DNA from 2 places in the Pseudomonas sp. Z4-7 genome. Region 1 is predicted to be linked to the other one. Evidence: predicted binding sites of a transcription regulator. Region 1 holds the regulator's gene; the other holds the start of a gene.
What was found. The regulator sigma-54, encoded in region 1, starts transcription at its own class of promoters, with help from an activator protein. The targets are predictions, from matches to a motif close to ANTGGCATNNANNTTGCTNT.
Positions count from the first base shown of each region.

Region 2: a site for sigma-54 is predicted at 7,534-7,553, ahead of glnK (P-II family nitrogen regulator). Genes of this name have one in related genera too.

Region 1 covers NZ_CP071642.1:971,969-982,879, reverse strand. The annotation lists gene J3P91_RS04190 (ATP-binding cassette domain-containing protein) at 1-647, opposite strand, end outside; gene J3P91_RS04185 (KpsF/GutQ family sugar-phosphate isomerase) at 921-1,895, shown strand; gene J3P91_RS04180 (KdsC family phosphatase) at 1,896-2,420, shown strand; gene lptC (LPS export ABC transporter periplasmic protein LptC) at 2,428-3,000, shown strand; gene lptA (lipopolysaccharide transport periplasmic protein LptA) at 2,987-3,535, shown strand; gene lptB (LPS export ABC transporter ATP-binding protein) at 3,535-4,260, shown strand; gene J3P91_RS04160 (RNA polymerase factor sigma-54) at 4,424-5,917, shown strand; gene hpf (ribosome hibernation-promoting factor, HPF/YfiA family) at 5,994-6,302, shown strand; gene ptsN (PTS IIA-like nitrogen regulatory protein PtsN) at 6,315-6,779, shown strand; gene rapZ (RNase adapter RapZ) at 6,782-7,639, shown strand; gene J3P91_RS04140 (HPr family phosphocarrier protein) at 7,655-7,930, shown strand; gene J3P91_RS04135 (ZIP family metal transporter) at 8,001-8,891, opposite strand; gene J3P91_RS04130 (superoxide dismutase) at 8,920-9,531, opposite strand; gene J3P91_RS04125 (hypothetical protein) at 9,533-9,973, opposite strand; gene J3P91_RS04120 (class II fumarate hydratase) at 10,001-10,911, opposite strand, start outside.
Region 2 covers NZ_CP071642.1:5,915,262-5,926,172, reverse strand. The annotation lists gene J3P91_RS26770 (hypothetical protein) at 1-441, shown strand, start outside; gene J3P91_RS26765 (MoaD/ThiS family protein) at 445-717, shown strand; gene moeB (molybdopterin-synthase adenylyltransferase MoeB) at 719-1,846, shown strand; gene J3P91_RS26755 (MFS transporter) at 1,894-3,198, shown strand; gene J3P91_RS26750 (spermidine synthase) at 3,246-4,412, shown strand; gene J3P91_RS26745 (hypothetical protein) at 4,457-4,678, opposite strand; gene J3P91_RS26740 (ABC transporter ATP-binding protein) at 4,737-5,288, opposite strand; gene J3P91_RS26735 (hypothetical protein) at 5,348-6,148, opposite strand; gene J3P91_RS26730 (hypothetical protein) at 6,248-6,679, opposite strand; gene J3P91_RS26725 (accessory factor UbiK family protein) at 7,080-7,340, opposite strand; gene glnK (P-II family nitrogen regulator) at 7,755-8,093, shown strand; gene J3P91_RS26715 (ammonium transporter) at 8,128-9,462, shown strand; gene J3P91_RS26710 (secondary thiamine-phosphate synthase enzyme YjbQ) at 9,676-10,101, shown strand; gene sutA (transcriptional regulator SutA) at 10,203-10,526, shown strand; gene J3P91_RS26700 (HAD family hydrolase) at 10,862-10,911, opposite strand, start outside.

The DNA of each region.
Region 1 (10,911 bases):
TAGATGTAGTCAGCGATGCTCGCGGTTTCGGCCAGGTCGTGGGACACCACGATACTGGTGATGCCCAGCGCATCGTTGAGCAAGCGGATCAGGCGCACCAGCACGCCCATCGCGATAGGGTCCTGCCCGACGAAGGGCTCGTCGTACATGAGGATTTGCGGATCGAGGGCAATCGCCCGAGCCAACGCGACCCGACGCTTCATGCCACCGGACAGTTCGTCCGGCATCAGCTCCAGGGCACCGCGCAGCCCGACTGCCTGCAATTTGAGCAGGACAATATCGCGGATCATCTCTTCCGGCAGTTCCGTATGGACCCGCAGGGGAAACGCCACGTTTTCGAACACGTCGAGATCGGTAAACAGCGCACCGCTCTGGAACAGCACGCCCATATGCTTGCGCGCATCGAACAGATCGCTGCGCGACAATTCCGGAAGATTCTGGCCATTGACCCAGACTTCGCCGGCGCTGGGGCGCAATTGTGCCCCCATCAGGCGCAGCAGCGTGGTCTTGCCGCAGCCGGAAGGCCCCATGATGCCGGTCACCTTGCCGCGTGGGATGCGAATATCGATGTCATTAAAAATGCTGCGCGTCCCTCGCTTGAAGGACAGCCCCTTCAGCTCGACCGCGTAGGCGTTGTCGGCACTCATCTAAACTCCTTGCGATGCAGCCTCATATTCGGATGTCCCGGCCAGCCGACAAACGCCGGTAACGCCGGGCACACGAACCGGCGGCGAACTATATCACTGCAACGGCCAAGCGCCCAAGGCCGGCGCCCGCCCGTTAAGCCTTGCTTGAGGTAAAACGTCACATTTCATGTCAAGCGTTGGGGCTGCCTGAACAAAGCATGACGAACTAACGTGAGGGAATCGTTCATTGCCGGTATAATCGCCGCCTTTTCATCGGGCTATACGATTTCTGACATGAGCCAATCCAGCGAACTGATTCAATCGGCACAACGTACCCTCCGCCTCGAACTCGAAGCCGTGCAAGGTTTGCTGGCCCATATCGATGCTGATTTCGTACGCGCGTGCGAGATGATTCTGTCCAGCAAGGGCCGCGTGGTGGTGGTAGGCATGGGCAAATCCGGGCACATCGGCAACAAGATTGCCGCGACCCTGGCCAGCACCGGCACCCCGGCGTTTTTTGTCCATCCTGCCGAAGCCAGCCACGGCGACATGGGCATGATTACTCGGGACGACATCATCCTGGCATTGTCGAACTCCGGCTCCACCAATGAAATCGTTACCCTGCTGCCGTTGATCAAGCGCCTGGGTATCCAGTTGATCAGTCTCACCGGCAATCCCGACTCGCCGCTGGCCAAGGCCGCCGAGGTGAACCTCAACGTGCATGTCGAACACGAAGCCTGCCCGCTGAACCTGGCCCCCACTTCTTCCACCACGGCGGCGCTGGTCATGGGCGACGCCCTGGCCGTGGCCTTGCTGGAAGCCAGGGGCTTTACCGCCGAGGATTTCGCTTTCTCCCACCCCGGTGGCGCCCTGGGCCGCCGGCTGCTGCTCAAGGTCGAGAACGTGATGCACGCGGGGGAGGCATTGCCGCAGATACAACGTGGCACGCTGCTCAAGGACGCCCTCATGGAAATGACCCGCAAGGGGCTGGGCATGACCGTTATCCTGGAGGCGGACGGCAAGCTCGCCGGGATCTTCACCGACGGCGACCTGCGTCGCACCCTGGATCGCACCATCGATATCCACAGCACGACCATCGATGAGGTCATGACCCCCCACGGCAAGACGGCCCGGGCCGAGATGCTGGCCGCCGAAGCCTTGAAGATCATGGAAGACCACAAGATCAGCGCCCTGGTGGTGGTCGACGACGAAGACCGCCCGGTGGGCGCCCTGAATATGCACGACTTGCTGCGTGCGGGAGTCATGTAAATGAGCACAGACCTGTTGCAACGCGGCAAAGCAATCAAACTGGCAGTGTTCGACGTGGATGGTGTGCTGACCGATGGCCGCCTGTATTTCCTCGAAGACGGCAGCGAATTCAAGACGTTCAACACCCTTGATGGCCAGGGCATCAAGATGCTGATGGCCACCGGCGTGCAGACCGCTATCATCAGCGGTCGCAAGACCCCGGTGGTCGAACGGCGCGCGAAGAACCTCGGCATCCCGCACCTTTATCAGGGGCGCGAAGACAAATTGGTGGTGCTGGATGAACTCCTCGGCCAACTCAATCTAAGCTATGAGCAGGTCGCCTACCTCGGTGACGATCTGCCAGACCTTCCGGTGATCCGCCGTGTCGGCCTGGGCATGGCAGTGGCCAACGCGGCTGCCTTCGTACGCGAGCACGCCCATGGCGTCACCACGGCGAGGGGCGGCGAAGGCGCGGCCCGCGAATTCTGTGAACTGATCCTGCGTGCCCAGGGCCACCTCGAAGCGGCCAACGCCGCGTACCTGTGAGCCACCTATGCTAAGCAAGAAAATTCGCACCATCCTGGTGTTCGGCTGTATCACCGCCATCTTCGCGGCGGTGGGCTACTGGAACATCAGCCCGGAACGCTTCCTCGACCAGCCTGCGGTCCAGGCGCCGGAAAACGATATCGACTGGTACGCGACCAACACGCACACCTTGCAGTACTTGCCTGACGGCAAGCTGCAGTATGAGATGACGTCGGACAAGGTCGATCACGTGAAGGCCAGCGACATCACGCTGGTCACCAAGCCGGACCTGAACATGTTCCGCGGCACGGAGTTTCCGTGGCACGTACAAAGCGAGCGTGCCGAGGTCAATCCCGGCGGCACCGAGGTGGAACTGATCGACTCGGTACGCGTGGCCCGAACCGATGAGAAGAACCGTACGACCATCATTACCAGTACCCGTATGACAGTCTTCCCGCAGCGCCAATATGCGCAGACCGAGCAACCCGTTAGAATCGACGGCGCCGGCGGCGTGTCGACCGGCACGGGAATGAAGGCCTATTTGAAGGAAAGCAGGATACACCTGCTATCGAACGTAAGAGGACAGTATGAAGCTCGCTAAAACCCTCCCTATTTTGCTCAGTCTGGGCGCAGCACTGGGAAGCGCGAGCGCCTGGGCCCTCCCCACCGACCGCGACCAGCCTATCCGCATCCAGGCCGACGACGCGCAACTGGACGACAAGAACGGCGTCGCCACCTATAAAGGTGACGTGATCATCACCCAGGGTTCGATGAAGGTCACCGGCAATACCGTGACCATCACCCGCACCCAGTCCGGCGACATCGACGTGGTCACCTCGGTAGGCAACCTGGCCTACTTCGAGCAAATGCAAACCGCGGGCGACACCAAGCCGGTCCAGGGTTATGGCGTCACCATCCAGTACCACGCCTCCCAGGACCGCGTCGTATTGATCGACCGCGCCAAGGTTGTCGACAAGGACAACAACGTGACCCAAGGCGAGAAAATCGTCTACGACACCAACAAGAAACTCGCCAGCGCTGGTCGCGCCACAGGCAGCAAGGTCACCGAATCGCGCCCGCGCATCGACATGGTGATCCAGCCGAAAAAGAAAACCGACGAGCAGAAGGCCCAGTAATGGCAACTCTGAAAGCTCAGCATCTGGCCAAGAGCTACAAGAACCGCCAAGTCGTGCGTGACGTCAGCCTGTCCATCGAAAGCGGCCAGATCGTAGGCTTGCTCGGCCCCAATGGCGCGGGCAAGACCACCTGTTTCTACATGATTGTCGGCCTGGTGCAGGCCGACCAGGGTCGAGTGCTGATCGATGATCTGGACGTCAGCCACCGGCCGATGCATGGCCGGGCAAAGGCTGGCATTGGCTACCTGCCACAAGAGGCGTCGATCTTTCGCAAATTGTCGGTAGCCGACAACATCATGGCGATCCTGGAAACCCGCCAGGAGCTCGACAAGGCCGGCCGTCGCCAGGAGCTGGAAAGCCTACTGCAGGAGTTCCATATCAGCCACATTCGCGACAATCTGGGCATGAGCCTTTCCGGTGGCGAACGTCGCCGCGTGGAGATCGCCCGCGCCCTGGCCACCGCGCCGAAATTCATTCTGCTGGATGAGCCGTTTGCCGGCGTGGACCCGATTTCGGTGGGCGACATCAAGCAGATCATCCATCACCTCAAGGCCAAGGGAATCGGTGTGCTGATCACCGACCACAACGTGCGCGAGACGCTGGATATCTGTGAAACCGCCTACATCGTCAACGATGGCCAGCTGATCGCCGAGGGCGACTCCGCCACCATCCTGGCCAACGAACTGGTCAAGGAAGTATACCTGGGCCATGAGTTCCGCCTTTAAGCCAAAGGTGGCCTGGCGGATGCCCGGGCGCCCTCAATTAATTGAGATAGCCCCCTAGGCAAACACTTCAGTTTCAGGCATATAATTTGCTTAAGTTTGGCGCTTCGGCGCCCTGTAGTGGATGGCGCATGTGCGCCGGCGAATAAGGTGTTAAGCCCCAGCCATGAAACCATCGCTAGTCTTGAGAATGGGCCAGCAGCTGACGATGACACCGCAGCTGCAACAGGCTATCCGCCTACTCCAATTGTCGACCCTGGACCTGCAACAGGAAATCCAGGAGGCGCTGGAGTCCAATCCGATGCTCGAACGCCAGGAAGAAGGCGACGACTTCGACAATACCGACCCACTGGCCGACAACGTCGAGCAGAAAACTACCCCGGAGGTCCCGGAACCGTCCTATCAGGAAGCCGCCCCGACGGTAGATAACCTCGACGATGGCGAATGGAGCGAACGCATTCCCAATGACCTGCCCGTGGACACGGCGTGGGAAGACGTCTACCAGACCAGCGCCAGCAGCCTGCCAGGCGGTGACGACGACGAGTGGGACTTCACCACTCGCACCTCTGCTGGCGAAAGCCTGCAAAGCCATCTGCTGTGGCAACTGAACCTGGCGCCGATGTCGGATACCGACCGTCTGATCGCGGTGACGTTGATCGATTGCATCAACAACCAGGGCTACCTGGACGAGACCCTCGAAGAAATCCTCGAAGCCTTTGACCCGGAGCTCGATATCGAGCTGGACGAGATCGAAGCTGTCCTGCATCGCATCCAGCAATTCGAACCCGCCGGCATTGGCGCTCGCAACCTAGGCGAATGCCTGCTGCTGCAATTGCGACAGCTGCCCGCCAAGACGCCATGGCTGGCCGAAGCCAAGCGCCTGGTCACCGACTACATCGACCTGCTGGGCGGCCGCGACTACAGCCAGTTGATGCGTCGGATGAAGCTCAAGGAAGATGAGCTGCGCCAGGTCATCGAACTGGTGCAAAGCCTGAATCCGCGCCCCGGCTCGCAAATCGAATCCACCGAGCCCGAGTATGTCGTCCCCGATGTGATCGTACGCAAGCACAACGATCGCTGGCTGGTGGAGCTGAACCAGGAATCGGTACCCAAGCTGCGGGTCAATGCCCAATACGCCGGTTTTGTGAAGCGTGCCGACACCAGCGCCGACAATACCTTCATGCGCAATCAGTTGCAGGAGGCGCGCTGGTTCATCAAGAGCCTGCAAAGCCGCAACGAAACCCTGATGAAAGTCGCCACCCAGATCGTCGAGCATCAGCGCGGCTTCCTGGAGTACGGTGACGAAGCGATGAAACCGTTGGTCTTGCATGACATCGCCGAGGCGGTGGGCATGCACGAGTCGACGATTTCGAGGGTGACTACCCAGAAATTCATGCATACCCCAAGGGGCATCTATGAATTGAAATACTTTTTCTCCAGCCACGTCAGTACCTCCGAAGGCGGTGAATGCTCGTCCACGGCCATCCGCGCGATCATTAAAAAACTGGTCGCTGCGGAAAATCAGAAAAAGCCGTTGAGTGACAGCAAGATCGCTGGTTTACTGGAGGCACAAGGCATTCAGGTGGCCCGCCGTACCGTCGCCAAATACCGCGAATCCCTGGGAATCGCGCCTTCGAGCGAACGCAAGCGGTTGATGTAACAGGCCACGCCACAGCGTTCCAGTGGCAGGTATTTCTACCTGCCGCTTTATGCACTGGCAACGAAGGAGAAGCTGTATGCAAGTCAACATCAGTGGACACCAACTGGAAGTGACCGAACCCCTGCGCACCTACATCGGCGAAAAACTCGACCGATTGGAAAGGCATTTCGACAAGATCACCAACGTGCAAGTCACGATGAACGTCGAGAAGCTGCTGCAGAAAATCGAAGCCACGCTGCATATTCCCGGCGGAGAAGTAGTTGCCAACGCAGAGCATTCAGACATGTATGCCGCGATTGACCTGCTGACCGACAAGCTGGATCGCCAACTCAAAAAGCATAAGGAAAAGACCCAGAGCCTCCTTCAGGGCGCAACCGGTCGTTAACCCCCCCAATCCATGATCCGACTAGAATCCATCCTGACCCCCGGCCGTTCCCAGGTGAACGCGCCGGGTGGCAGTAAAAAGAAAGCCCTCGAACAAATCGCCAACCTGATCCACCGCGAAGTGCCGGATCTGGAAATGCAGGACGTTTTCGAGGCGTTGGTTGCCCGTGAAAAACTCGGTTCCACCGGTTTTGGCAACGGCATCGCCATTCCCCATTGCCGCCTCAAGGGTTGTTCCGCGCCGATCAGTGCGCTGCTACACCTTGAAGCCCCCATCGATTTCGACGCCATCGACGGCGCCCCGGTCGACCTGCTGTTCGTATTGCTGGTCCCGGAAGCGGCGACCGATGCGCACCTCGAGCTGCTGCGCCAGATCGCCAGCATGCTAGACCGCAAGGAAGTACGCGAAAAACTGCGCAGCGCCCCGAGCAACGAAGCCTTGTATCAGGTAGTCCTGGACGAGCAGAACGGCCATTAAACATGCGCATGATCATCGTCAGTGGCCGCTCCGGCTCCGGTAAAAGCACGGCCCTCAACGTCCTTGAGGACAGCGGCTACTATTGCATTGACAATTTGCCGGCCGGCCTGCTTCCGGAACTGGCCGAGCGCGCCCTGATCCATACCGAGCTGGCGCAACCGCTGGTCGCCGTGTCCATCGACGCCCGCAACCTGCCGAGCCATTTGTCGCGCTTCCCGGCGTTGCTTGAGGAAGTGCGCAGCCGGCACATCCAGTGCGACGTGTTGTACCTGGACGCAGACGAAGAAACCCTGCTCAAGCGCTTTTCGGAAACCCGTCGACGCCACCCGTTGAGCAACGCCAGCCGCTCCCTGGCTGAAGCGATCCATGACGAGAGCCAACTGCTGGGGCCGATTGCCGACCTGGCGGACCTGAAGGTCAACACTACCCACCTGAATCTGTACCAGTTGCGCGACACCATCAAGTTGCGCCTGCTGAACCAGCCGGAACCCGGTACGGCCTTCCTGGTGGAGTCGTTCGGCTTCAAGCGTGGCATGCCCGTGGATGCCGACCTGGTGTTTGATGTCCGCTGCCTGCCCAATCCTTACTGGAAACCTGAACTGCGCGAGCAGTCCGGGCTCGACCAGCCGGTGATCGACTACCTGGCTGCCCAGCCGGATGTCGAGGAAATGTACCAGGACATCTCCAGCTATCTACTCAAATGGCTGCCGCGTTTTGCCGCCAACAACCGTGCCTATGTCACGATTGCCGTTGGCTGCACTGGCGGTCATCACCGTTCCGTATACCTGACCGAACGCCTGGGTCAGCTCCTGCAACAAACCTTGAAGAATGTCCAGGTTCGCCACCGCGACCTCAGCTAAAGGATTCACATCGCGATGCCTGCTCGGGAAATTGAAATCATCAACAAGCTGGGTTTGCATGCCCGTGCATCGGCGAAATTCGTAGGTGTCGCGGGCAAGTTTCCAGAAACCACGATCAGGGTCGGGCGCACGCCGGAGGCGACAGTCGACGGTAAGAGCATCATGGCGATGATGATGCTGGCTGCGGGTAAAGGCACCAAGATCCACCTGAGTACCGAAGGTGAACAGGCGCAGGAAGCCATGGATGCGCTGGTGGCACTGATCAACAACTATTTCGACGAAGGCGAGTAATCAGGTACTGCTGACTTGCCGGTGGTGAGGGAGCAAGCTCCCTCACCACAAAAGCTCATCCACTTGCACATCACCCCAACGCCGTATCCATCACCATCATCAAGCAGAACCCAATCAAAAGCCCCAGGCTCGCCAGTTTTTCATGCCCATTGCGGCGCGACTCGGGGATGACCTCATGGGTCACCACCAATAGCATCGCTCCGGCGGCCAGCGCCAACCCCAACGGCAACAGCACCTCGGCCAACGTCACCAGCCAGGCACAGAGCAATGCGAACACCGGCTCGACCAGCCCTGACGCTGCGCCAATCAGGAACGCCTTGACCCGCGACATCCCCGCCGCGGCCAGCACCAGCGCAATCACCAGCCCTTCCGGCACATCCTGCAAAGCGATGCCCATCGCCAGGCTATCGGCATCCGCCATGCCGCCGCCCGCCGAAACGCCCACCGCCATGCCTTCCGGGATGTTGTGGGCGATGATGGCGAACACGAACAACCAGATCCGCGGCGCAATAACCGGTCGTCCTGGGGTCGCAACCAGTCTTTCAGGGCTGGCAGAGACCTTGCGGTCCACCAGGTACAGTCCGAACGCACCCGACAGGATGCCGAAACAGATGAGCCCGCTGGCCGCCCAAGGCGTGAAGCCCAACTGCTCGGCTGCGGCAATGCCCGGCACGATGAGCGAAAACGCGGTGGCGGCGAGCATCACCCCCGCCCCGAAGCCCAGCAGTGAATCGCTCATGGCTTGAGGCATGCGCCGTATCACCAGCACCGGCACCGCGCCCAACGCCGTACCCAAGGCGCAAAGCCCGCCGCCCTGGAGCGCACGCAACATTTTTGGCTCAAGGTCCAGCCACGCCAGCCCTTGGGCCACCAATAATGTCATGCCGGCCAACAGCAACAGCGAGCCCAAGGCATAGCGGAACATTCGCCCGCCGCCTATCGCCAGAGTTTCAGTGTCCATAGTCAGCCTTGGGTTGTTTATAAGAACATCAAGCAAGCGCAGCCTGATAGCGCCGGGCGACTTCTGGCCAATTGATCACGTTGTAGAACGCGTTGATGTATTCCGGACGGCGGTTTTGATACAGCAGGTAATAGGCATGCTCCCAGACGTCCAGGCCCAGGATCGGCGTGTTGCCGCCCATCAGCGGGCTGTCCTGGTTGCCGCTGCTTTCCACCACCAGAGTCTTTTGCGGGGTCACACTCAACCAGGCCCAGCCGCTGCCGAAACGGGTCAGTGCCGCTTTCGTGAAGGCTTCCTTGAACTGATCGAGACCGCCCAACTGCGCGTCTATCGCCGCTGCCAGCGCACCGTCCGGCTGGCCGCCACCGTGGGGCGTCATCACTTCCCAGAACAGCGAGTGGTTCGCATGACCACCGCCCTGGTTGATCACCGCGGCTCGTAGCGCCTGCGGTAATTGCTCCACGCTGGCCACCAGTTTTTCTATGGGCCAATCGGCATATTCAGTGCCATCCACCGCCGCGTTGAGGTTGTTGATATAAGTCTGGTGATGCTTGGTGTAGTGAATCTCCATGGTCTGCGCATCGATGTGCGGTTCCAGGGCATCGTAGGCGTAAGGCAATGCAGGCAAGGTGAAAGCCATCTCAGTGGACTCCGTAATGATGAGGGATTGGGCTGTGCCGGGACGAAACGGCAGCGTTGTGCAGCAGGCGCTGAGTGCGTGGGTACTCGCCATGCTCGCTGATGAAATTCAGCAGTTCGACGTAGGTCCTGTGGCTCTGGCGCATCGCGGCGGCACGCAGGGCCGGCGCCAGGCGTTCGTCCTGCATGGTCTGCAATAACCGTTGGTGAATCGCGCAGAGGTACTCGGCGCTCTCCTCCGGCTGGTTCAGGCGCAAGTGCAGATCCGCCAGGTTGTGATGCGACACGACACAGGCGGCTACGGCTTCGTCGGCATCCGCCCAACGCTCGAACAACACCTGCGCCAGGGCCAGGGCCTGCAGGTAGGCTTCGCGGGCATCCACCCACTCACCCTGCAGGAAATGGTGATTGGCCCGTTCGATCGTACGTTTCCAATGCTCCATGATGAGTCCTCCACACAAGTGTCGGGGTTACACACCACCGGCGGTGAGCTTTTCCGGGTCCAGCAGGATCTCCAGTTCGGCGCGCGACAGGTCGGTGTGTTCCAAGGCGACATCGATCACCGGGCGACCCTGCTGATAAGCCTTCTTGGCTATTTCAGCGGCCTTCTGGTAACCAATGATCGGATTCAGTGCCGTGACCAGGATAGGATTGCGCGACAGCGCTTCCTTGAGCCTGGCTTCGTTGACCTTGAACGTGGCGATGGCCTTGTCCGCCAGCAATCGGCTGGCGGTGGACATCAGGGCGATGCTGCTCAGCAGGTTCTGGGCGATGATCGGCAGCATCACGTTGAGTTCGAAATTGCCCGACTGGCCGGCGACGGTAATCACCGTGTCGTTGCCGATGACCTGGGCCGCGACCATGGCGGTGGCTTCGGGGATGACCGGGTTGACCTTGCCGGGCATGATCGAGGAGCCCGGCTGCAGGCCTTCGAGCTCGATCTCGCCCAGCCCGGCCAGCGGCCCTGAGTTCATCCAGCGCAGGTCGTTGGCGATTTTCATCAGCGACACGGCAGTGGTCTTGAGCTGTCCGGAAACCGCCACGGCAGTGTCCTGGGAGCCGATCAGCGCGAACAGGTTCTTGCCCGGGCTGAATTGCACCTGGGTCAGTTGCGTCAACTGCTGGCTGAACAATTCGGCGAAGCGTGGATGGGCATTGACGCCAGTGCCAACCGCCGTACCGCCCTGGGCCAGGGACTGCAGGCTCGGCAACAGATCCTGCAAGTGGCCGATGTTGGCCTTGAGCTGCTGCGCCCAACCGTCGAGCACTTGGCTCAAGCGCACCGGCATGGCATCCATCAGGTGGGTGCGGCCAGTCTTTATGAAGGGGTGGACTTCTTCGGCCTTGCGTTCGATCACCTGGACCAGGTGCAACAGCGCCG
Region 2 (10,911 bases), 1.2 Mb from region 1:
CAAGTCAGCCTGACCAACCCCGTGTTGCCGCAACAGATGTTTTTGGGCGAGGCGGCATTTACCAGCATGACGGACCTTGAAGAGTTACTTGTGCATGAACTGTCCCATATCTGGTCCAGCTTGATCGCTGAGATTTACGATTTCCAGCTCAAGGACAGTTCGAGCGACTACATATTGCCATCAGGAACCGGCGGCAAGAATCCTCGGGGTGTCCTACTGGCCTGCCTATTTGCGATCAGCGCCGTGAACTACCACCTGAGGTTGCTGGGCAGCGGTTCCGTGCGAGCTCGTCCCGAACGACTCGACTATTTGCGCCAGTACTTCTTCAAAAGCCTGGCCACTCTTCAGGCTTCGGTCGAACTGTCCGAAATCGGAAAACTGATTACCTCCAGGCTGGATGCGTTTTCCAGCGATCTGACAACTGACACCGTACAAGGATGACCCATGGCCGTCGTACACTTTCCCCGGCAGTTTTTATCCTACACCGACCAGCATAAAACACACGCTATCGAGGGCTTGTGCGTCATCGATGTATTGAGCAATCTGACCGCACAGTATCCCGATCTGATTGGCCCGGTTTTCACTGAGGATTTGTACCCGCTTCCGTTCGTGGGGTTGTTCGTTAACGGCATGCCTGTGGTCAGTGAGCATGATCGTCGTTGTCCTCTGGACAGTAATGCGCAATTGATTTTGATCAACGCAGTGGCAGGTGGCTGACATGCAATGCAACCTGAATGCGGAAACCTCCCGTTACGCCCGCCAAATCATCCTCAGCGAGGTCGGTGCTCAGGGGCAGCAGCGCCTTAATGACAGCAAGGTGTTGGTAGTCGGCGCCGGCGGACTGGGCTGCCCGGTACTTCTGTACTTGGCAGGAGCTGGCGTCGGGAGGATCGGTATTGTTGATAGCGACATCGTCGACGTTAGCAATCTGCACCGACAAATTCTCTATTCAACTGCCGACGTAGGCGACCTGAAAGTATTGGCAGCCAAGCGTCGCATCAATCAGTTGAATCCTAACATTGTCGTCCACACCGTTGCCACGATGCTGAAACCGGACAATATCCTCTCGACGCTGGCGGAGTACGACATCATCGTCGACGCCACCGATAACTTCGGCGCCAAATATCTCATTAGTGACGCCTGTGTCGAGTGTGAAAAACCGATGGTCTATGCCTCGATCAGTCAGTTCGAGGGGCAGGTGTCGGTATTCAATTCTTACGACCGGCACACCCAGCAACGAGGGCCATGCCTCCGGGATCTGTTCGAAACACCGCCGCCACCGCACTTGACACAAAACTGCTCGGAAGCAGGCGTTCTTGGTGTTATTCCTGGCCTGGTAGGATGCTTTCAGGCCAATGAAGTTCTCAAGCTCATCCTACATGCAGGAGAGCCCTTGAGCGGAAAGTTATTGTCCATTGATTGCTTGGAAAACACTTTCAACCTTTTGAACATCAATAAAAAAACACGGGACCGACATCTTGCGAAACTGCTTGGAGCTGCTACCACGTCTGCGTGGCGCGACAGCGACTGGCTTTCGCCCGACAAACTGCACGACTGGATAGCGACGCAAGCGCCATTTCAATTGATCGACGTACGCGACGTCACCGAGCATCAACAAGGTTCGCTGGGCGGCAGTCTGATTCCGCTCAAAGACATCATCAACCGCCAGCAAGAACTCGATACCGCCCGCCGTATCGTTTTCTATTGCAAAACCGGCGTCAGGAGTAAGGCGGCGTTGCTAGCAGTTCGTAGCTTCAGCCAGGAAGCGGAACTCTACAGCCTGGAGGGTGGAATCGAGCGATATATGGCGATTTACCCTGATGAGAATCACCTCGTCGTTTCTTGAATGCCCGTGATTACGCAGTCACCCAATTCGGATCAAAAGGTACATAAATGAATGCAAATTTTTCAGGCATTACGTGGGGCATGCCCGGCATCGACCGACGTCTGCTGAAAGTGCAATTCAGCTTTTTATTGATGGTTCTGGGGGGCCGGTGCAATCAGCTGGCGGTGGCGTGGTGGGCCTTGCAGGAAACGGGCTCTGCACTCAATTTCGCCAATATGGTTGCCTGTTCCATCGCGGCAGAAGTGTTAGCCAAACCTCTGCTGGGATGGCTGGGAGACAAATACAACAAAATTCTGATCATCAAACTTGCCTTCTGGATCAGCCTGCTGACAGCGCTGTTGATGGTGTTGCTGTCCGCCACGGAATCATTCAACCCCTGGACGGTGGGCGCGCTGATGATGATCAGTAGCGCGATCATCGGCGTACGCGACCCTCTCCAGGCGTCAATTATTCCTTTGTTTGCAAACGACGATAAAGTCTCTCTGGCCTTTCGGACCAAAAGCGTGATGTCGTCCTTTTCCATTCTGTTGGGGCCGGTATTGGCCAGCGGGTTGATCTACGGGTTCGGTATCACTTTCGCCTTTGCCGCCGATTTCTTCGCGATTCTAATCGCCGGAGCGCTGATCGCGACCATCCCGAGCCACATCGGCGCCTCTCCCCAAGGCGAAAAGGCGACGGATGCCAGCGGCCTCAGCATGATCTATTCCGGCTTCAAAGTGGTTTACGGAGTGAAAGTTGAATTTTACCTGGCCATCATTGCAATGCTGGTCAACTTTGCCCTTTTTCCATTCTTCACCATCCTGATCCCACTGTACGTAAAGGACGTCATTCAATACCCGGTCACTTACATCGGTCTTCTGGATTCGTCCTTCGGACTGGGCATTCTGGCGGGCAGTTACAAGATCATCGGTTGGTTATCCAGTCGGATCCCCCGGGATATGTGTGTGTCCGCAGGTTTTGCATTACTGGGGTGCAACCTCGTGGTGGTCGGGACCGTTTCATCGCCCCTCATTGTTACCATGGCCTTTTTCTGCGGTGGTGTCGGCCTGATGTTGATCAACATCCCCACCTCCGCCGTGAGGTTGCTGGCAACGCCAAAGCTCCATCGCAACAGGATTTTTGCCACGGTTTCATTTCTGTCTGCGGCGGCCAGTCCCTTGGGCAGTTTGGCGATGAACATCCTGATTGCTCCTCTGGGGGTCGCACTGACAATCACGCTGCTGGGCGTCATGGTGCTGCTGTTGTCTCTGCTGGTCTTTCTGGTGCCCGACTTCAAAACTTTCATGCGCTCCCAGGATACGCAGCTCAATGATGTCTATCTGGATAAATACCCTGAAGCGTTTGTGCACTGACGCGCCCGCCGTACCCCAGCCTCTTTATAACTGAGTTGCCTTAGACCATGCCGGACTTCAAGGATCGACCTGGGTCTGCTCAAAATGAACGGATTTTCTGCGGCCAATATTATGACGACATGGGTTGTGCTGGATTTCTCGGGGATCCCTCCAAGGATCGGATCTCGGTTCTGATGCTTGGGCTTTCGGATGGTTTGGCGCTGGCGCCGATCGCAGCCAGTACCAGAGTTGCCAATCTGTTGGCCGTTGACCTGGACGAGACCGCGCAGGTGCGCAGCCTCGACAACCGGAACCGACTTGCAGCGCATATCAACTTTGACAGCGTGATCGTCGATGCCGCGCACTTCCTGATGGCCACTCCTGATCGGTACGACGTCATTATTGTCGACCTCTACACCCAGAGCGCTTATGCCCCGATCGTGTTTGATCACGGATTTCACCAACTATTGAAGAGCCGCCTCAATCCTCTCGGCCACGTAGTGTTCAACGGCTTTGGCGTTCCTATGAACCTGGATCCGTTCAATGGTTCTACGCCCCAGGCTTGGCTCGCTCACTGCCTGAGCGAAAGCTGGGGCGACATTCGTCACCTGCCCCATCGACGCAATGCAACGTTCATCATCGGTCCCCCGCCTTCTACCACGCTGGGCACTACACCTGTCGTGGAGTTTTTGTGTGCCAGTGACCGTCTTTTTATGGACATCATGAGCTTTCGCCTGCGGTACCTGACCCCCACGGTTTTTCGTCACGCGTCGCTTGTGCCGCCGGCGCTGGACTTCGCCGGGATCGATCTGGAGGTGCAAAGGCGGTGGGCAAACTCGTTACCAGCCTTGTCTGCGCTGCTTCCGGTCTCGTTAAAGCTGAACAAGCCTAACGATCTAATTGCATTACTAGATGACCCGGGCGCTTGCCAAGCGCTGCAAGAACGATTGTTTGAGGACAAGTCTTCGCTGCGAACCACGCTGGCGTTGCTGATCGCAGGCGAAGTCAACTTCTCGGACCGCGATATGTCATGGCTGCCCGACTGGGTCGTCGCGACACTGGAGAATAGCGTCGAGATCCACCCGCGAGACTGGCTGGAGGGCTTACTTCCTTACGCCTATGGCGTTATTACCCACAGAACCCGGGGAAATTTGGCCAAAGTGGAAGGTTTTCGACGGGCGCTAGCGCGATTGTCATCGAGTGTTTACTCACGTCCCAGCGACAATAAACCCTGAAGCGCCTTACTGGCTTCTCCGGGCGAGCCTTTTTCACTGCGGTTTTATGAACCCGGCACCTCGACAAGCCCGGGCGTAAGCCCTTGCACGACCACTCCTTGCGCGACGGTTGTACGTGGGCTGACCATTACGCGCTCGGGGCGGGCTTGTGCCGTCGCCCGGTGCAGCACGTAGGTCGCCCCGGATTCATCGCGGCGAAGGGCGCTCGGCGGTACGGCGATGCTTTGTTCGTCGCGGTACAGAATCACTGCCAGACGTGCGCTCATACCGGTCCGCAGCGGGGGGTCGAAAGCGGCGACGGCCGTATCAATCGACACCTGGACCTTATAGCGCGCGCCTGCGTCCTGCTGGTCGGCCGCCTCGTTCTGTATTCCGATGGCCAGTATGCGCTCGCGCGATGGCCACGCGCTGACGTTGGCCGCCTGACAATTGTGCCGGGCGATGATGCAGGCGTTCGCCCAGCCCGAGCTGCAATAGCTGGCGCCGCGCGGCTGCCTGGGCAGCTTGGCGCGATATGCTACGATAGAGCAGCGCCAGCGCGACATTGTCCAGGGCGTCCAGGCGTGGCAGCAGGTTGAAGCTCTGAAAGACGAAGCCGATGTGTCGGTTGCGCATCATCGCGCGAGCGTCAGCGCTTGCCTGGGTCATGTCGCGGCCAGCCAGGTAGACCTGCCCGGTCGAAGGTTGGTCAAGCAGGCCGATCAAGCCGAGCAGGGTACTTTTGCCGGATCCCGAGGCGCCGATAATGGCGCAGCTCTGTCCTGCATTGATGGTCAGCGACACATCGTGCAGGGTGGCGCGTGCGGTCGCGTCGATGCCATGGATATGGCTCATGCTTTGTACGCGGATCAGCTCGGGAGGAAGATGTTCAGGCATTCGTTCTTCCATCCTGAGCGAGCCCCTTTCATGGAAAGGGGTTCAGGGTCGAAGCCTGCTCAGGCGTCTGTCGCGGGCGTTTCGGGTTTGTCTTTCTGCTGTTGCGCCAGCATCAGCTCAAGCAACGATTGCCATGGGGGCATTCCATCGTCGCTGCCGCTTATCTTCCGCGCCTTGGCAAGTTCGGCGCTCTTGATCATTTGGTTGTAATCGGCTTCGTAGTCGCCGAAGACTTGTGCCTCCATGATGGGCGGCAGGTTCTTGTAATGATTGAGAGTGTCCTGGAAGTGCTGCGGGGACACATACCCATTGCGCTCTTGCTCCCCGATGCTCTTATAAAACACTGACTTGGCCCATGCGGATTCCAAATCATGGGCCGCGCTCCAAGCGGCCCTGCGTTCATTGACGGTAAAGTCAACACTGTCGTCGTAGACGATCAACGTCAGTTGCTCGAGGGACAGATCCTGAAAAGGGTTGGCGCCCTTGTTGTTGAGGTGGTTCGTCGCCTGTTGAGCCTGTTCCAGCCGCTGCGGGTCGTCCGACGTCGGCACCTCGGCGTCGTTAACTTGCTTGTTTCTTTGGAAGACAGGGCTGTAAATGTCTTGTGTGACTCGCTTGGCAATGTACGCCAAACCAGTACGGTCATTGCTGGCGTCCCGTTCTGCTGCACGTGCTGCCGCGTCGCTGAGCATCTGTGCCAGCGGCGAGAGTTGGGCGGTATCGGTATTGTCTTTCAGGGCGCTGGGTTGCACCTCGGTCGTCGGACCGGGGCCGGCTTTGTGGTCGGTAGGTTTTATGAGGCTTGAGGTGGTTTTCAAGGTTGTTGCGTAGGGCGTACGTGCGCCGTTGATACCATCCATTGTTTTATCTCCGTAGCTCAACTGCAGTGCGGTTTGTGCGCTGCGTTTGATAAGGCCATGGCCGCCTCGTATGGCCGCCCTGGACACACCTGCCGGGGTTTACCTGATCGTGAATTCGGTGGTCCACGAATGGTCGGACGCGCTTACCGAAGTAATTGCCGCCGTGCAGCGAGCTCCGTTGCTGCTCTGCGCATCTTTCGTCCATTTAGGTATCTTGGGGTTGCTGTAAAAGGTACTGAACACGCAAGTTTTGCCGTCGACGCTATAGCGGACGACCGCGGTGGCAATGGCAGGGTTGCGTTGATCTCGCACCTCAAAGGAGCTGGACTGCTGCGGTTTGATCGTATCCTCGGGCTTGGGTTGTGCATTGGCGTTGGTGAGGGCTTCGTTATTGCCGATGACCGAGTACTTGGCCTCTACATTGCCGAGGTTTTTGACGGTTACCCGGATCAATGGACCTGCTTGCGCCGCACCAGCGACGAGCAGGGAGCAAACGGCCAAAGCCGCGACGCTGCATTTTTTCAATTGCATGCCGTTTTACCTGTTAGACATGTTCGTATGTCGCACGACGGATAGCCGTCCGCCTTGCCCGGTTTACAGCCTTGATGCTGGCTGCATGTCCATTCCGGTTACTTCGCGTCGGCCCCATTCGTTGAAAGTCCGACTTGCGCAAAGTCCAGCTCGTTAGCGCATTCCATTACGAAGATTTAGCGGCGAATGCCAGGGAAGCTTTAACGGGGTTTCGGATAAAGTTCGCGTATTCGACGAATTTAGGAAGTTTTTGTAGGATTTTTCGCGAAGATGGCCGTCGCGGCTGATGCGCCGAACTCATCCGGAAGAGAAAGGGCGAGAGAAAGTTTCCCGCTATTGGGATGGCCGCAAGTAAAAAACCAAAAATCGCGGCCCTGGGTAATGCCTTCAGAAGTACGCGTTATTCCGCAGGTGGATTCAGCCTCGCCTCCAACTCCGCCACCTTCGCCTCCAGGCTCTCCAGCCGCGCCCGAGTTCGGGCCAGCACGACCATCTGGCTGTCGAATTCTTCCCGGCTCACCAGGTCCAGCTTGCTGAAGCCGCTTTGCAGCAGCGCCTTGAACTGGCTTTCGATTTCGCTTTTGGGCAGGGGAGTGTCGCCGCTCAACAGGCGGGAGGCGTGGCCGCTCAGGGCGTCGAGGAGATCTTTGGGGGCAAGCATGGCAGGTGTCCTGGAAACGATGGGGGGCAGTGTATCACGCAGGGTCTATAGTCAATTCGCCAGGCGTGGATGCACGCTTTTCGCGCACTGCGCCGGGCGTCACCGCACCGTTGTTGTGCGTATCGCTCCGGTTCGTGGCGCGTGCCGGGCGGGCGCGGTGGTCAAGGGGTTGAAATCCGGGGGGTTGGGCACAGATGGCAAGCTTTCTGCTTAGTGGCTGATGACCCATGCACTGATGCAGTCGCTGTGACGAATGCAGTGCAGCAGGCGGAGCGGGGAGTTTCGTCAGGAGTAGTCAGCTGGCGCCAGTCGGGCAACTTGGGCCGACGACGCGTTACAAAGCCAGGCACTGCGCTTAGACTTGAGTCGGGTTTGTTTTCCTGGGGCAAGTCCACCAATTCGGGAGAGAGTTTCATGAAGCTAGTCACTGCCATCATCAAGCCGTTCAAGTTGGACGACGTGCGCGAGTCGCTGTCCGAAATCGGCGTGCAGGGCATTACCGTCACTGAAGTCAAAGGCTTCGGTCGGCAGAAAGGTCACACCGAGCTGTACCGCGGCGCGGAATACGTGGTCGATTTCCTGCCCAAGGTGAAGATCGACGTTGCCATCGACGACAAGGATCTTGATCGGGTCATCGAGGCGATTACCAAGGCCGCCAACACCGGCAAGATTGGTGACGGAAAGATCTTTGTGGTCAATCTGGAACAGGCTATCCGCATCCGTACCGGCGAAACCGATACCGACGCTATCTAAGCCGCCAAACCCCAACGCCCCAGGAGAAAACAATATGACTCTGCGTAAATTCGCAGGGCTAGGAGCCCTGTTGTCCTTCGTAATGCCTGGCCTGGCCATGGCAGAAGAAGCGGCAGCCCCAGTCCTCAATTCCGGCGACACCGCCTGGATGCTGACGGCCACGATTCTTGTTCTGTTCATGACCATTCCTGGCCTTGCGCTGTTCTACGGCGGCATGGTTCGGTCGAAAAACATTCTTTCCGTGATGATGCAGTGCTTCGCCATTACCGGTCTGATCAGCGTGTTGTGGGTCATCTATGGCTACAGCATCGCGTTCGACACTACCGGCATGGAGCAGGGCGTCGTCAACTTCAACTCCTTCGTCGGCGGCCTGGGCAAAGCGTTCCTGGCGGGCGTCACCCCGGCCAGCATCACCGGCCCGGCAGCGTTGTTCCCTGAAGCAGTCTTCATCACCTTCCAGATGACCTTCGCGATCATCACCCCGGCCCTGATCGTCGGCGCGTTCGCCGAGCGGATGAAGTTCTCCGCCATGCTGATCTTCATGGGAGTGTGGTTCACCCTGGTGTATGCGCCGATTGCGCACATGGTCTGGTCCGGCAACGGCGGCCTGATGTGGGACTGGGGTGTACTGGATTTCGCCGGTGGCACCGTGGTGCACATCAACGCCGGTATCGCAGGCCTGGTGGCGTGCCTGGTGCTGGGCAAGCGCAAAGGCTTCCCGACCACGCCGATGGCACCGCACAACCTGGGTTACACCCTGATGGGCGCGGCCATGTTGTGGGTGGGCTGGTTCGGTTTCAACGCCGGTTCCGCCGTCGCGGCCAACGGCACCGCCGGCATGGCGATGCTGGTCACCCAGATCGCCACCGCAGCCGCCGCGCTGGGCTGGATGTTCGCCGAGTGGATCACCCACGGTAAGCCAAGCGCACTGGGCATCGCCTCGGGCGTCGTGGCCGGCCTGGTTGCAATCACCCCGGCGGCCGGCACCGTGGGCCCGATGGGCGCCCTGGTCATTGGCCTGGCGGCGGGCGTGGTGTGCTTCTTCTGCGCCACCACCCTCAAGCGCAAGCTCGGCTATGACGACTCCCTGGACGCCTTTGGCGTGCATGGCATCGGCGGTATCCTCGGCGCCATCCTGACCGGTGTGTTCGCAGCGCCAGCCCTGGGCGGCTTCGGCACCGTGACCGATATCGGTGCGCAAGTGTGGATTCAGTTCAAAGGCGTAGGCTTCACCGTGATCTACACGGCGGTTGTCACCTTCATCATCCTCAAGGTCCTCGACGCCGTCATGGGTCTGCGGGTCTCCGAGGAAGAAGAGGCCGTGGGCCTGGACCTGGCCCAGCACAACGAACGTGGTTACAACCTGTAATCGCGCTCCAATAAAAAATGCCCGGTTCGCCGGGCATTTTTTTGTCTGGAGTTTGTCATTGCTCACAGGGCGTGCTGGTTTTTCCGACGCCTTTTGTTGTGTATGCGACACGGGTTTTTCTACCGCCAAAGACTTACAGGAAAGCAGGAATATTAGGCCCTTTGTTTTTTCCCAGAGCGCGCTAGAATGCGCGCCGAACGTGCGGAGAACTGTATGTGGCAACAGACGCTGATAACCCTGCGGGCAAGGCCCCGGGGCTTTCATCTGGTAACGGACGAGTTGCTCGCCGGCCTGCCTGAACTCAAGGCATGTCGTGTCGGTCTGTTGCATCTGTGGCTGCAGCACACCTCGGCCTCGCTGACCATCAACGAGAACGCCGATCCGGCGGTACGTCGAGACTTCGAACGATTTTTCAATCGGCTGATCCCACAAGGAACCGCCGACTATGAGCACAACGACGAAGGCCTGGACGACCTCCCGGCGCACTTCAAGGCCAGCGTGCTGGGATGTCAGCTCAGTCTTCCGGTGACGGCGGGACGGTTGGCGTTGGGCACCTGGCAAGGTGTTTATCTGGGCGAGCACCGTGATCATGGCGGTACTCGTAAAGTCCTCGCCACCTTGTACGGTGAAGGGGCATGACCGCTGATGGTTGGCGGATGTTGAATTTTTTCTGGCAGCCTTCGACAGATGGCGAAGCTGGGCTATAACTAATCTGCTTTTCGCAAGTCATGAGGTAGAACATGAGCGACGATGATCTGGAAAACGACGACCTCGAAGTAGGTGATGAAGACGAGGCCGAAGAAGGCCTGGAAGCGGCGGCTGAAGACGTCGCTGACGATGACGGTGCCGATGTTCCGGTCCCGACCGCCAAAGGCAAGGCCAAGGCGGCGGTATCGGTCGACGAGTTGCCGAGCGTAGAGGCCAAGAACAAGGAGCGTGATGCGCTCGCCAAGGCCATGGAGGAATTCCTGGCCCGGGGTGGCAAGGTGCAGGAAGTGGAGGCCAATGTGGTCGCCGATCCGCCCAAGAAGCCTGACAACAAGTACGGCAGCCGCCCGATCTGAGTATCTGCCCTTGCTTGCTGAAAAAGCCCGCCGTCGCTGCGGGCTTTTTCATGGGCCGGATAAAGTTTAGGACCATACGCCGATCCTGTGGGAGCGAGCTTGCTCGCGATAGCGGTTTACCTGTCACATCGATGTTGGATGTGCCGCCGTCATCGCGAGCAAGCTCGCTCCCACAGGGTTTTATGCCTGGCTTGGAATCGCAGGGCATAAGAGATCCAGGGTGGGAGTGAGCCTGCTCGCGATAGCGGTGTGTCTGTTGGCATCGATGTGGGATCTGCCGCCCTCTTCGCGAGCGGGCTCGCTCCCACATAGGCGGCGTTGTGGTTGTCGGGGGCTCAGCGCGGGTTATGCCATCCTGCCAATAACCCCGGCAGTTCGGTCAGGC